DNA from 3 places in the Sorangium sp. So ce185 genome. Region 2 is predicted to be linked to each of the others. Evidence: predicted binding sites of a transcription regulator. Region 2 holds the regulator's gene; each other region holds the start of a gene.
What was found. The regulator HrcA, encoded in region 2, represses chaperone genes, less so after heat shock. The targets are predictions, from matches to a motif close to GNTAGCACTCNCCNNNGGNGAGTGCTANC.

Region 1 (3,271 bases), 4.1 Mb from region 2:
CCGGGAGCTCCCTGCGCGCCCGCTCGGCCACATAGAGGAAGTGGCTCACCCCCTCGACGATCTGGCAGATCTCGTCGAACGTCCCCTCCCGCCCGCGCGAGATCGCGCGGGCGGGCAGGTGCAGCGCCACCTCGATGTCCCCGTCCGCGTGTCGGATCAGCAGCGCCTCGCGCGCGCCGCCGTCCGTCGGCCGGATGAAATCGTCGACAGCGGGGGCGTCGTCGAGCGCGTAGGTGCGCGCGAGGTGCTGCTGGATCCGGGCGGGGAAGGTCGCGCCCCGCATCAGTTGAGCCCGCCCGTGCCGCGGCTCGGCACGAGCCCGCGCGCCCCGAGCTCGTCGGCGAGCCGGCTGGAGCCGGTGCGGACCCAGCGCTCGTACAGCCGGAGCACCGAGCGCTCATCGCGAGCGCCGGACGCGAGCGTGCCGTCGGCCACATCGTTCAAGACGCTCACGAAGCGCTCGAACTTCTCGGCCATCTCCGCGAGGACGTCGGGGCCCTGGCCGCCGCGCGCGTTGAGGCGCAGCATCGCGGCGGCGTGGTGGTAGGCTGTCGACCCGACCCCGACCACGTAGCGTCGATCGATGCCCTTGAGCTCGATGTGGCCGCCGAAGAAGCCGACCACGTAGAGGACGCCGTCGCCGAGATTGCGCAGCCGCCGGAAGCGCTCGGCGCCGGAGGCCTCCAGGGCGTCGCGCAGGAGAAAGGTCAGGGGCTGGTTGAAGGTGGACTCGGCGTGCTCGTCCGGGTGAGCGAAGGCACAAAGCAGACCGACCAGGTAACTCGACGCCGCCTCGGTCGCGGCGACGTTCCGAACTCGGAGCGCCTCGTCCACAACCTCCTGGAAGTAGCGGGTCATGCTCGGGGACACAGAGATCGCTTGGCTCACGGGGGCACCTCACTTGCGCGGGCACCCTGGATACCGACGTAACCCGGGCCACCACGCGCTCAGGTCAACCAGACACGTCCTGTCGGCCTCCCTCGGGCAGGAGACCATGAGGGCGTCGCGTCACGGTGCAGCCGCATTTCCGCCCTCATACGCTCACTTTAGCCGAGGGACCGGGCCAAGCCCAGCCGCACGTCCCGCACCTTCCCCTGCAATCTCCAGGACTTACAGCCACCCGGGCGCCTGGCTGCCAGCGCGCGAAATGCCGGGCTGACCCGCGCTTGACACCCTGGAGGGGGTGGCTATCTTCGGCGCGCCCGCTAGCACTCCCCTGAGGTGAGTGCTAGCAAAGTGCCCAGACTGCAATCGTATGGGACCTTGCGGCTGCTCAGGCAGGCCGTCTGGGTCCTGCCGTCTCGTGGGACGCGGCCGCTCGTCCCCGGAGGATTCGCAAAGATGAAGATTCGACCGCTCCAGGACCGCGTGATCGTTCAGCGCGTGAAGGAAGAAGAGAAGACCAAGGGGGGTCTCTACATCCCGGACACCGCGAAGGAGAAGCCGATCGAGGGCACGGTCATCGCCGTCGGCAACGGCAAGGTCGGCGAGGACGGTACCGTGCGGAAGCTCGACGTCAAGGAGGGCGATCGCGTCCTCTTCGGCAAGTACTCGGGCACCGAGGTGAAGATCGACGGCGAGGAGCACCTCATCCTCCGCGAGGACGACATCCTCGGCGTGATCGAGAAGTGACGCGGGCGATAGCAGGAACTTAGGAGAGACACCATGGCAGCCAAAGAAATCATCTACAACGAGTCCGCCCGCAGCATGATCCTCGCGGGCGTCAACGCCCTCGCCGACGCGGTCAAGGTCACGCTCGGCCCGAAGGGGCGCAACGTCGTCATCGAGAAGAGCTTCGGCTCGCCGACGGTCACCAAGGACGGCGTGACGGTCGCCAAGGAGATCGAGCTCGAGAACCGCTTCGAGAACATGGGCGCCCAGATGGTCCGCGAGGTCGCCTCGAAGACGAGCGACATCGCCGGCGACGGGACGACCACGGCCACGGTGCTCGCCCAGGCGATCTACCGCGAGGGCTCCAAGCTCGTCGCGGCGGGCCACAACCCGATGGAGATCAAGCGCGGCATCGACAAGGCGGTCGAGGCGATCGTCGGGCACCTCCACAGCTCGGCCAAGCAGACCAAGGACGCGAAGGAGATCGCGCAGGTCGGCACGATCAGCGCGAACGGCGACGAGACGATCGGCAAGCTCCTCGCCGACGCCATGGAGAAGGTCGGCAAGGAGGGCGTGATCACGGTCGAGGAGGCCAAGAGCGCCGACACGACGCTCGACGTGGTCGAGGGCATGCAGTTCGACCGCGGCTACCTCTCGCCGTACTTCGTCACCGATCCCGAGGCGATGAAGGCGAACCTCGAGGACTGCTACATCCTCATCTCGGAGAAGAAGATCTCCAACATGAAGGACCTGCTCCCCGTGCTCGAGGCGATCGCCAAGAGCCAGAAGCAGCTCCTCATCATCGCCGAGGACGTCGAGGGCGAGGCGCTCGCGACCCTCGTCGTGAACAAGCTCCGCGGCACGCTGCACTGCGCGGCCGTGAAGGCGCCGGGCTTCGGCGATCGCCGCAAGGAGATGCTGAAGGACATCGCCGTCCTGACGGACGGCCAGGTGATCGCGGAGGAGCTCGGCCTCAAGCTCGAGAACGTCACGATCAGCGATCTCGGCCGTGCCAAGACGGTCATCATCGACAAGGACAACACCACGATCGTCGGCGGCCAGGGCAAGAAGGACAAGATCAAGGCCCGGCAGCAGGAGATCCGCGCCCAGATCGAGAACACGACGAGCGACTACGACCGCGAGAAGCTCCAGGAGCGGCTCGCGAAGCTCGTGGGCGGCGTCGCGGTGGTCAAGGTCGGCGCTGCGACCGAGACCGAGATGAAGGAGAAGAAGGCCCGCGTCGAGGACGCGCTCCACGCGACCCGCGCGGCCGTCGAGGAGGGCATCGTCCCGGGCGGCGGCGTGGCGCTCATCCGCGCGCAGACCTCGCTCGAGAAGATCCAGGTCAACGACGAGCAGCGGTTCGGCGTGAACATCATCCGCCGCGCCATCGAGGAGCCCCTCCGCCAGATCTCCGCCAACGCCGGCGAGGAGGGCTCGATCGTCGTGCAGAAGGTGCGCGAGGGCAAGGACTCGTTCGGCTACAACGCGGCGTCGGGCGACTACGGCAACCTGCTCGAGATGGGCGTCATCGATCCGGTCAAGGTCGTCCGGTCGGCGCTCCAGAACGCGGCCAGCGTCGCCAGCCTGATGCTCACCACCGAGGCGCTCATCGCCGAGCGGCCGAAGGAGGAGAAGGCGGCGGCCGGCGGCGCCCACG
Region 2 (3,271 bases):
CGTAGCCGTTCTTCGGCTCGAGCGTGACGTCGGCGATCACCAGGTCGGGTTTATCGCTCTTGAGCTTCTGCAGCGCAGCGTCGGCGCTGCTCGCCGTCACGACGCGGAAATCCTGACCCGCAAAGGTGATTTCGAGCACTTTGCGCATGGTCACGCTGTCGTCTACGGCGAGAAGGGTGCTGGCCACGAACGGGTCTCCTCTCAGATGGCGAGAAAGCGATGACGGCTCTGGATATCTTCGGCTCCGGTCGCGCGATGTGTCAACATTCGCGGTGTATTTCGCCCCCGCGGGCCCCGCGGATGTGCGTTTTCCGCGCCGGTAGAGCCCGGTCCCACGCCTGTGGGCGGAGCCGAGGCGCCCCCCACGACCCCTCATGCGCCCGCGCCGCCCCGCCGCCCCGCCCCCCAACCCCCACCCCCGCGACGCCGCCGATCCGATCGACGAAGGCCCGGCCGCCCCGGTGCGCCCCCCGCAGGATGGCCGCTGGACCGTGCCGGCCGCGCTGGACCGGCGGCCGCTCGACGGGGCCGTCCGGGCGCTCTCGTCGGTCTCGTGGTCCGACGCGCGCCGGCTGATCGAGACCGGCAAGGTGCTCGTCGGGAGCGCGGTGGCGACGAGCGCCCGGCGGCGGGTGCTCAGCGGGGAGCAGATCGAGGTCCGCCTGCACGCGCCGCGGCCCGAGACGGTGCGGCGGCGCAAGCTCGAGGGCGAGCTCGTGGTCTACGTGGACGCGAGCGTCGTGGTGGTGAACAAGCCCGCCGGGGTGAGCACCATCCCCTACGGCGACGAGGACCCCGCGGAGCAGGCCGCGACGCTCGACGCGCTGGTGCGGGAGGTGCTGGCCCGGCGCGACCGCCTGCGCGGGCGGGCGCCGCTCGGCGTCGTGCAGCGCCTCGACAAGGGGACGAGCGGGCTGCTCGTCTTCGCGCGGACGCTCGCCGCGAAGAAACACCTCGCCCAGCAGCTCCGCGTCCGCGCGATGCACCGGCAGTACCTGGCGGTCGCGCACGGCGCCGTCGCGCGCGGCACGTACCGCAGCTACCTCGTCGAGGATCGGGGCGACGGGCTGCGCGGCTCGGCCAGAGACGGCCGGCGCGAGGGGCAGCTCGCGGTGACGCACGTCGAGCCGATCGAGGCGCTCCGCGGGCCCGAGGAGGCGGCCGGCGCCGCGGGCGCGACGCTGGTCGCCTGCCGCCTCGAGACCGGGCGCACGCACCAGATCCGCATCCACCTCGCCGAGGCCGGGCACCCGCTCGTCGGCGAGGCGGTCTACGTGCGGGACTACCGCGGGCCGAAGATCCCCGCCCCGCGGCTGATGCTCCACGCCGTCGAGCTCGGCTTCGACCACCCCGCCGACGGCCGGCCGATGCGCTTCCAGGCGCCGCCGCCCCCCGACTTCGACGAGGTGCTCGAGCGGCTCCGCGAGCCGCGGCGGAAGGACGCTACCTGACCTTGCCGCGCGCCTCGCTCATCGCCGCGGCGGTCGCGTCGACGAGCGGCATCACCTTCGCGTAGTCCATCCGCGTCGGGCCGAGCACGCCCACGGTGCCGGCGACGCGCCCGTTCTCCATGTACGGCGCGGCGACGAGGCTGAGCTGGCCGCCGCCGAGGTCGCCCGCCTCGCTGCCCACGAAGACGGTGACCTCGCCCGCGCCAGCGGCGAGGGTGCGGTCGAGCAGATCGACGAGCTCCTCGCGCTCCTCGAGCGCCTTCATCAGCTTCCTGAGCCGGTCGACGTCGGCGTACTCGGGCAGATCGATGAGGCGGTTCTGCCCCTCGATGACCACCTCGCTCCGCCGCGTCACGTCGGCCGTCGCCTTGCTGCCGAGCTCGAAGGCGCGGCGCCTCAGCGCGTCGATCTGGAGGCGCTCGTCGGCGAGGCGGCGGGCGAAGAGATCCCGGATCTCGCCCAGCGTGCGCCCCTCGATGACGTCGGCGAGCAGGTTGTGGATCCGGGTGAGCTCCCCTTCGTTGATCGTCTCGTCGATCGAGATGAAGCGGTTCTCGACCGAGCCGTCGGCGAAGACGAGCACCGCGAGCAGCTGCCCGGGCTTCGTCGGGATGAAGCGCAGCTGGCCGAGGGCGCGGATCTCCGCCCGCGGCGCCGCGACGACCGCCGCGGCGCCCGACAGCTCCGACAGGTAGCGCCCCGTCTCGCGGAGCGGGTCGCTCGCCACGGTGTAGATCTCGGCGAACCTGGCGCTGAGCTCGGCCTGCTGCTCGGGGGAGAGCGACCGGATCTCCACGAGCGCGTCGATGAACAACCGGAGCGCGCGGTCGGTCGGGATCCGGCCCGCGGAGGTGTGCGGCTGGTGGAGGTAGCCGGCCTCCTCGAGGTCGGCGAGCACGTTGCGGATCGAGGCAGCCGAGAGATCCAGCCCGTACTTGCGCGCGAGCGTCCTGCTGCCTACGGGGTCGCCCGTCGCGATGAACTCGGTGACCGCGGCGAAAAGGATCTTTCGAGCGCGATTGGAAACATCTCCCATGTCGACTGCAGGCGGGTGCGCGCCGCTGTGGCTACCTGGACCAGGGACCGCCCGGACCGGGAAGCCATGCGGGCCGGACCTTCGCTCCCATACGTCAAGACGCGCGTGCGGGCGCTGGGCCCACGGATGCGCATGAGACCTATTTTGAGGCGATCGCGCGGCCCGGTCAAATGGCACGGTAGGATGGACGCGACCGCCGCGCCCGAGGGTCCAGCATCGCCGCTGCCGGTGGCTGGCCCTCCGGCGCTTCGCCTCCGGCCCTCCGGCCCTCCTCCTTCTTCATTTCTTCAGCTCCAGCGGGCACCACGCCGCGCCGGAGGCCGTCCCTGCCAACGATGCCGTCCTTACGCCACGCCGCCGCCGCCGCCGCCCTCGCCCTCGCGCTCGGCCCGCTCGCCGCCGCGCCGAGCGCGCAGGGCAAGCCGAAGGTGCGGTTCGACCAGGACTGGGCCAAGCGCCCGTCGGCGCGCTACGCGGCCATGAGCGCGGAGCAGTGCCGCGCGGCGCTCGCGCGGCGGAAGATCGCGTTCGAGCCGGTGCCGCGCGCGCCGGGCGTGCTCGCGCCGGTGCGGCTGATGCAGGGGGTGGGCGGGGTCCTCTACCGGACGGCGCTGCCGGCTCACCAGCGCGCGGACAACCCGTACGACGTCTTCGACTGCCGCCTCGCGCTCGCGCTCTCGGACTTCAGCCGGATCCTGCGCGTGCACGACGTCGTCGAGGTGCTGATGTTCTCGGCCTGGCGCCCTCCGTCGAAGATGTGGCCCGAGGGCAAGCTGGCCACGAG
Region 3 (3,271 bases), 4.6 Mb from region 2:
TGCCGAGCCGGATCACGTCGCCCGGCGCGAGCGGCAGGCCGATCTCCTCCTCGGCCTCGCGCAGCGCCTCCGCGAGATCCTCGCCGGCGCGGTAGTGCCCCGACACGGCGACCTCGAACGCGCCGGGCCAGGTGTCCTTGTCCGGGCTGCGCTGCTGGAAGAGCACCCAGGGCTCCGCGCTGCTCCGGCGGCCGTCGGGCTCGCGCTCGAGGACCACCCACACGTGGAGGCTCCGGTGCCAGTCGCCGTCGCGGTGGACGAGCTTGCGCGCCTTGCGCACGCCGAGCGGCTTGCCGCTGCGATCAAAGATGTCGAACAGCTCGTCCCCGTCCTGCGCCGCCATGGGCCCGAGGGTAGCGCACTTCGAACGGAGGGCGCCGTTGCTACCCTGCGTGCTCCTCGACGAACCTGTGCTTCATCGAGAAGCTCACGCGCCGGGCGACGAGGTTGGAGCGCCCGGCGATGCTCGACGGGCTGCTCCGGCGCGCACTGTGCCCCGCGCGACCTGCAGACGCCGGCGGCGCACCCTCGCGGGGTCGCGAGCCGCAGCCGCGGTCGCAGGGCGACGTGGAGGAGCTCTCGGTAGCGAGGAGAGCTGAGGTGATGCTGGCGATCCCAGCGGGAATCGAACCCGCGTTACCGGCGTGAGAGGCCGATGTCCTAACCGCTAGACGATGGGACCTTGTACTGTCGAGAAGGCCGATAGCAGAGCTGATCGACCTGGCTGGGGGACAAGGATTCGAACCTTGATAGCAAGAGCCAGAATCTTGCGTCCTGCCGTTAGACGATCCCCCAAGGGGTCAGCGCTGTGTTCATCAGCGCCACGGGCCGCGGAATCTACTCGGACCGGTGGGGTTGTCAAGCGATCAAAATCGGACCCGACCAAGAAAACCTCACGGGGCGGAAAATCCTCGGCGTTTCGCGCATTTTGCGCGGCTCGCTCCGTCCCCTCCGCCCGCATCGAGCCCGCCGCGCTCTCGCTGCCGCTCTCTCGCAGCCGTCCGGCGCCGCCGTCCCGTCCGTCCGCAGCGTCATCGCTCGCCCTCGCCCGCCCGATCTCTCGGGGGGGCCCCCACGGCATTGCGACGGCTGCCCGGACGCTCTCTCCAGGAGCTCCTTCTTCGTTCCACGGGGGCGACGGCCCCGGAAAAGTCGCGACTGTCTGCTGCGTGCCCTTGACGTGCCGGGCGACTGATTTACTTTCGGCCGCGGTTTAGCCACCGGCCTAGGAGAGTGCCAAGCGACTGTGATCCCGGGCACTTAGCTCTCGTCGTGGGGGCGGAAGGCCCCTGCGGGGGGGCGAACGGGACCTCCGGCGAGCCGATGGTCAGTCAACCAGCCGAGGACGAGGGAGCCACCATGAAAATCAGGCCGCTGCAGGATCGGATTGTCGTCAAGCGCGTCGAGAGCGAGACGAAGACCAAGGGGGGCATCATCATCCCCGACGCCGCGAAGGAGAAGCCGATCGAGGGGCGCGTCGTTGCGGTGGGCAACGGCAAGGTCCTGAAGGACGGCAAGGTTCGCCCGCTCGAGGTGAAGGTCGGCGACAAGGTGCTGTTCGGCAAGTACAGCGGCACCGAGGTGAAGCTCGACGGCGAGGAGCACGTGCTCATCCGCGAGGACGACGTGCTCGCCGTGACCGAGTCCGCCTCCTGATCCGGATCGAGGGAAACCGAACCCAAGCGATAGCAGACGCGGCCGCGCGGCCGCGAGGGGATTGAGAGATGGCTGCGAAGCAGATCGTTTATAGCCGCGGCGCCCGCGCCGCGATCCTGAAGGGCGTGAACACGCTCGCCGATGCGGTCAAGGTGACCCTCGGGCCCAAGGGGCGGAACGTCGTCATCGAGAAGAGCTGGGGCGCGCCGGTCGTCACGAAGGACGGCGTCACGGTGGCCAAGGAGGTCGAGCTCGCCGGCAAGCTCGAGAACATGGGCGCCCAGATGGTCCGCGAGGTCGCCTCGAAGACCAGCGACAAGGCCGGCGACGGCACGACGACGGCGACGGTGCTGGCCCAGGCGATCTTCGGCGAGGGCCTCAAGCTCGTCGAGGCCGGGCACAACCCGATGAACCTGAAGCGCGGCATCGACGCGGCCGTCGCGAAGGTCATCGAGTCCGTGCAGCAGGCCGCCAAGCCGACCAAGGACAAGGACCAGATCGCCCAGGTCGCCACCGTCAGCGCGAACGGCGACAAGGAGATCGGCCAGATCCTCGCCGACGCCATGGAGAAGGTCGGCAAGGAGGGCGTGATCACGGTCGAGGAGAACAAGCGCATGACGACGGAGCTCGAGACCGTCGACGGCATGCAGTTCGACCGCGGCTACCTCTCGCCCTACTTCGTGACCGATCCCGAGAAGATGACCGCGGTCCTCACGAACCCGCTCATCCTCGTCCACGAGAAGAAGATCTCGGCCATGGCCGACCTCTTGCCGCTGCTCGAGCAGGTGGTGAAGCAGGGCCGCGAGCTGCTCATCCTCTCCGAGGACATCGAGGGCGAGGCGCTCGCCACGCTCGTCGTGAACAAGCTGCGCGGCACCATCAAGGTCGCCGCCGTGAAGGCGCCCGGCTTCGGCGATCGCCGCAAGGAGATGCTGAAGGACATCGCGATCCTCACGGGCGCGACCGCGTTCATGGAGGACCTCGGCCAGAAGCTCGAGAGCGCCACGGTGCGCGACCTCGGGACGGCCAAGCGCGTCGAGATCGACAAGGACAACACGGTCATCGTCGACGGCCAGGGCGACAAGACCGCGATCAAGGGCCGCATCGAGGCGATCCGCAAGCAGATCGCGGACACGGCGAGCGACTACGATCGCGAGAAGCTCCAGGAGCGGCTCGCGAAGCTCGCCGGCGGCGTCGCGGTGGTGAAGGTCGGCGCGGCGACCGAGACGGAGATGAAGGAGAAGAAGGCGCGCGTCGAGGACGCGCTGCACGCGACCCGCGCGGCCGTCGAGGAAGGCATCGTGGTCGGCGGCGGCGTGGCCCTCCTCCGGGCGGCCTCGGCCCTGGAGCAGCTCAAGTTCAACGACGAGCGCGACGTCGGCGTGCGGCTCGTGCGCCGCGCCGTCGAGGCGCCGCTCCGCCAGATCGCCCAGAACGCGGGCGTCGACGGGACGGTGGTCGTGGAGAAGGTCCGGTCGGGCGCGGCCACGTTCGGCTACAACGCCGCGACCGACGCGTACGAGGACCTGCTCGCCGGCGGCGTCATCGACCCGGCCAAGGTCGTGCGGCACGCGCTCTCGAACGCGGCCAGCGTCGCGAGCCTGATGCTCACGAC

Region 1: groES (co-chaperone GroES) is a predicted target of HrcA. The motif match lies at 1,205-1,233, and genes of this name have one in related genera.
Region 3: groES (co-chaperone GroES) is a predicted target of HrcA. The motif match lies at 1,213-1,241, and genes of this name have one in related genera.

What each region holds. Positions count from the first base shown of each region.
Region 1 covers NZ_CP150316.1:9,677,872-9,681,142, forward strand. The annotation lists gene WMF26_RS35465 (hypothetical protein) at 1-283, opposite strand, end outside; gene WMF26_RS35470 (hypothetical protein) at 283-888, opposite strand; gene groES (co-chaperone GroES) at 1,342-1,632, shown strand; gene groL (chaperonin GroEL) at 1,666-3,271, shown strand, end outside.
Region 2 covers NZ_CP150316.1:14,349-17,619, reverse strand. The annotation lists gene WMF26_RS00060 (response regulator transcription factor) at 1-187, opposite strand, end outside; gene WMF26_RS00055 (RluA family pseudouridine synthase) at 375-1,451, shown strand; gene hrcA (heat-inducible transcriptional repressor HrcA) at 1,444-2,487, opposite strand; gene WMF26_RS00045 (extensin family protein) at 2,823-3,271, shown strand, end outside.
Region 3 covers NZ_CP150316.1:4,582,691-4,585,961, forward strand. The annotation lists gene WMF26_RS16915 (NUDIX hydrolase) at 1-343, opposite strand, end outside; tRNA gene WMF26_RS16920 (tRNA-Glu) at 608-682, opposite strand; tRNA gene WMF26_RS16925 (tRNA-Gln) at 722-795, opposite strand; gene groES (co-chaperone GroES) at 1,360-1,656, shown strand; gene groL (chaperonin GroEL) at 1,725-3,271, shown strand, end outside.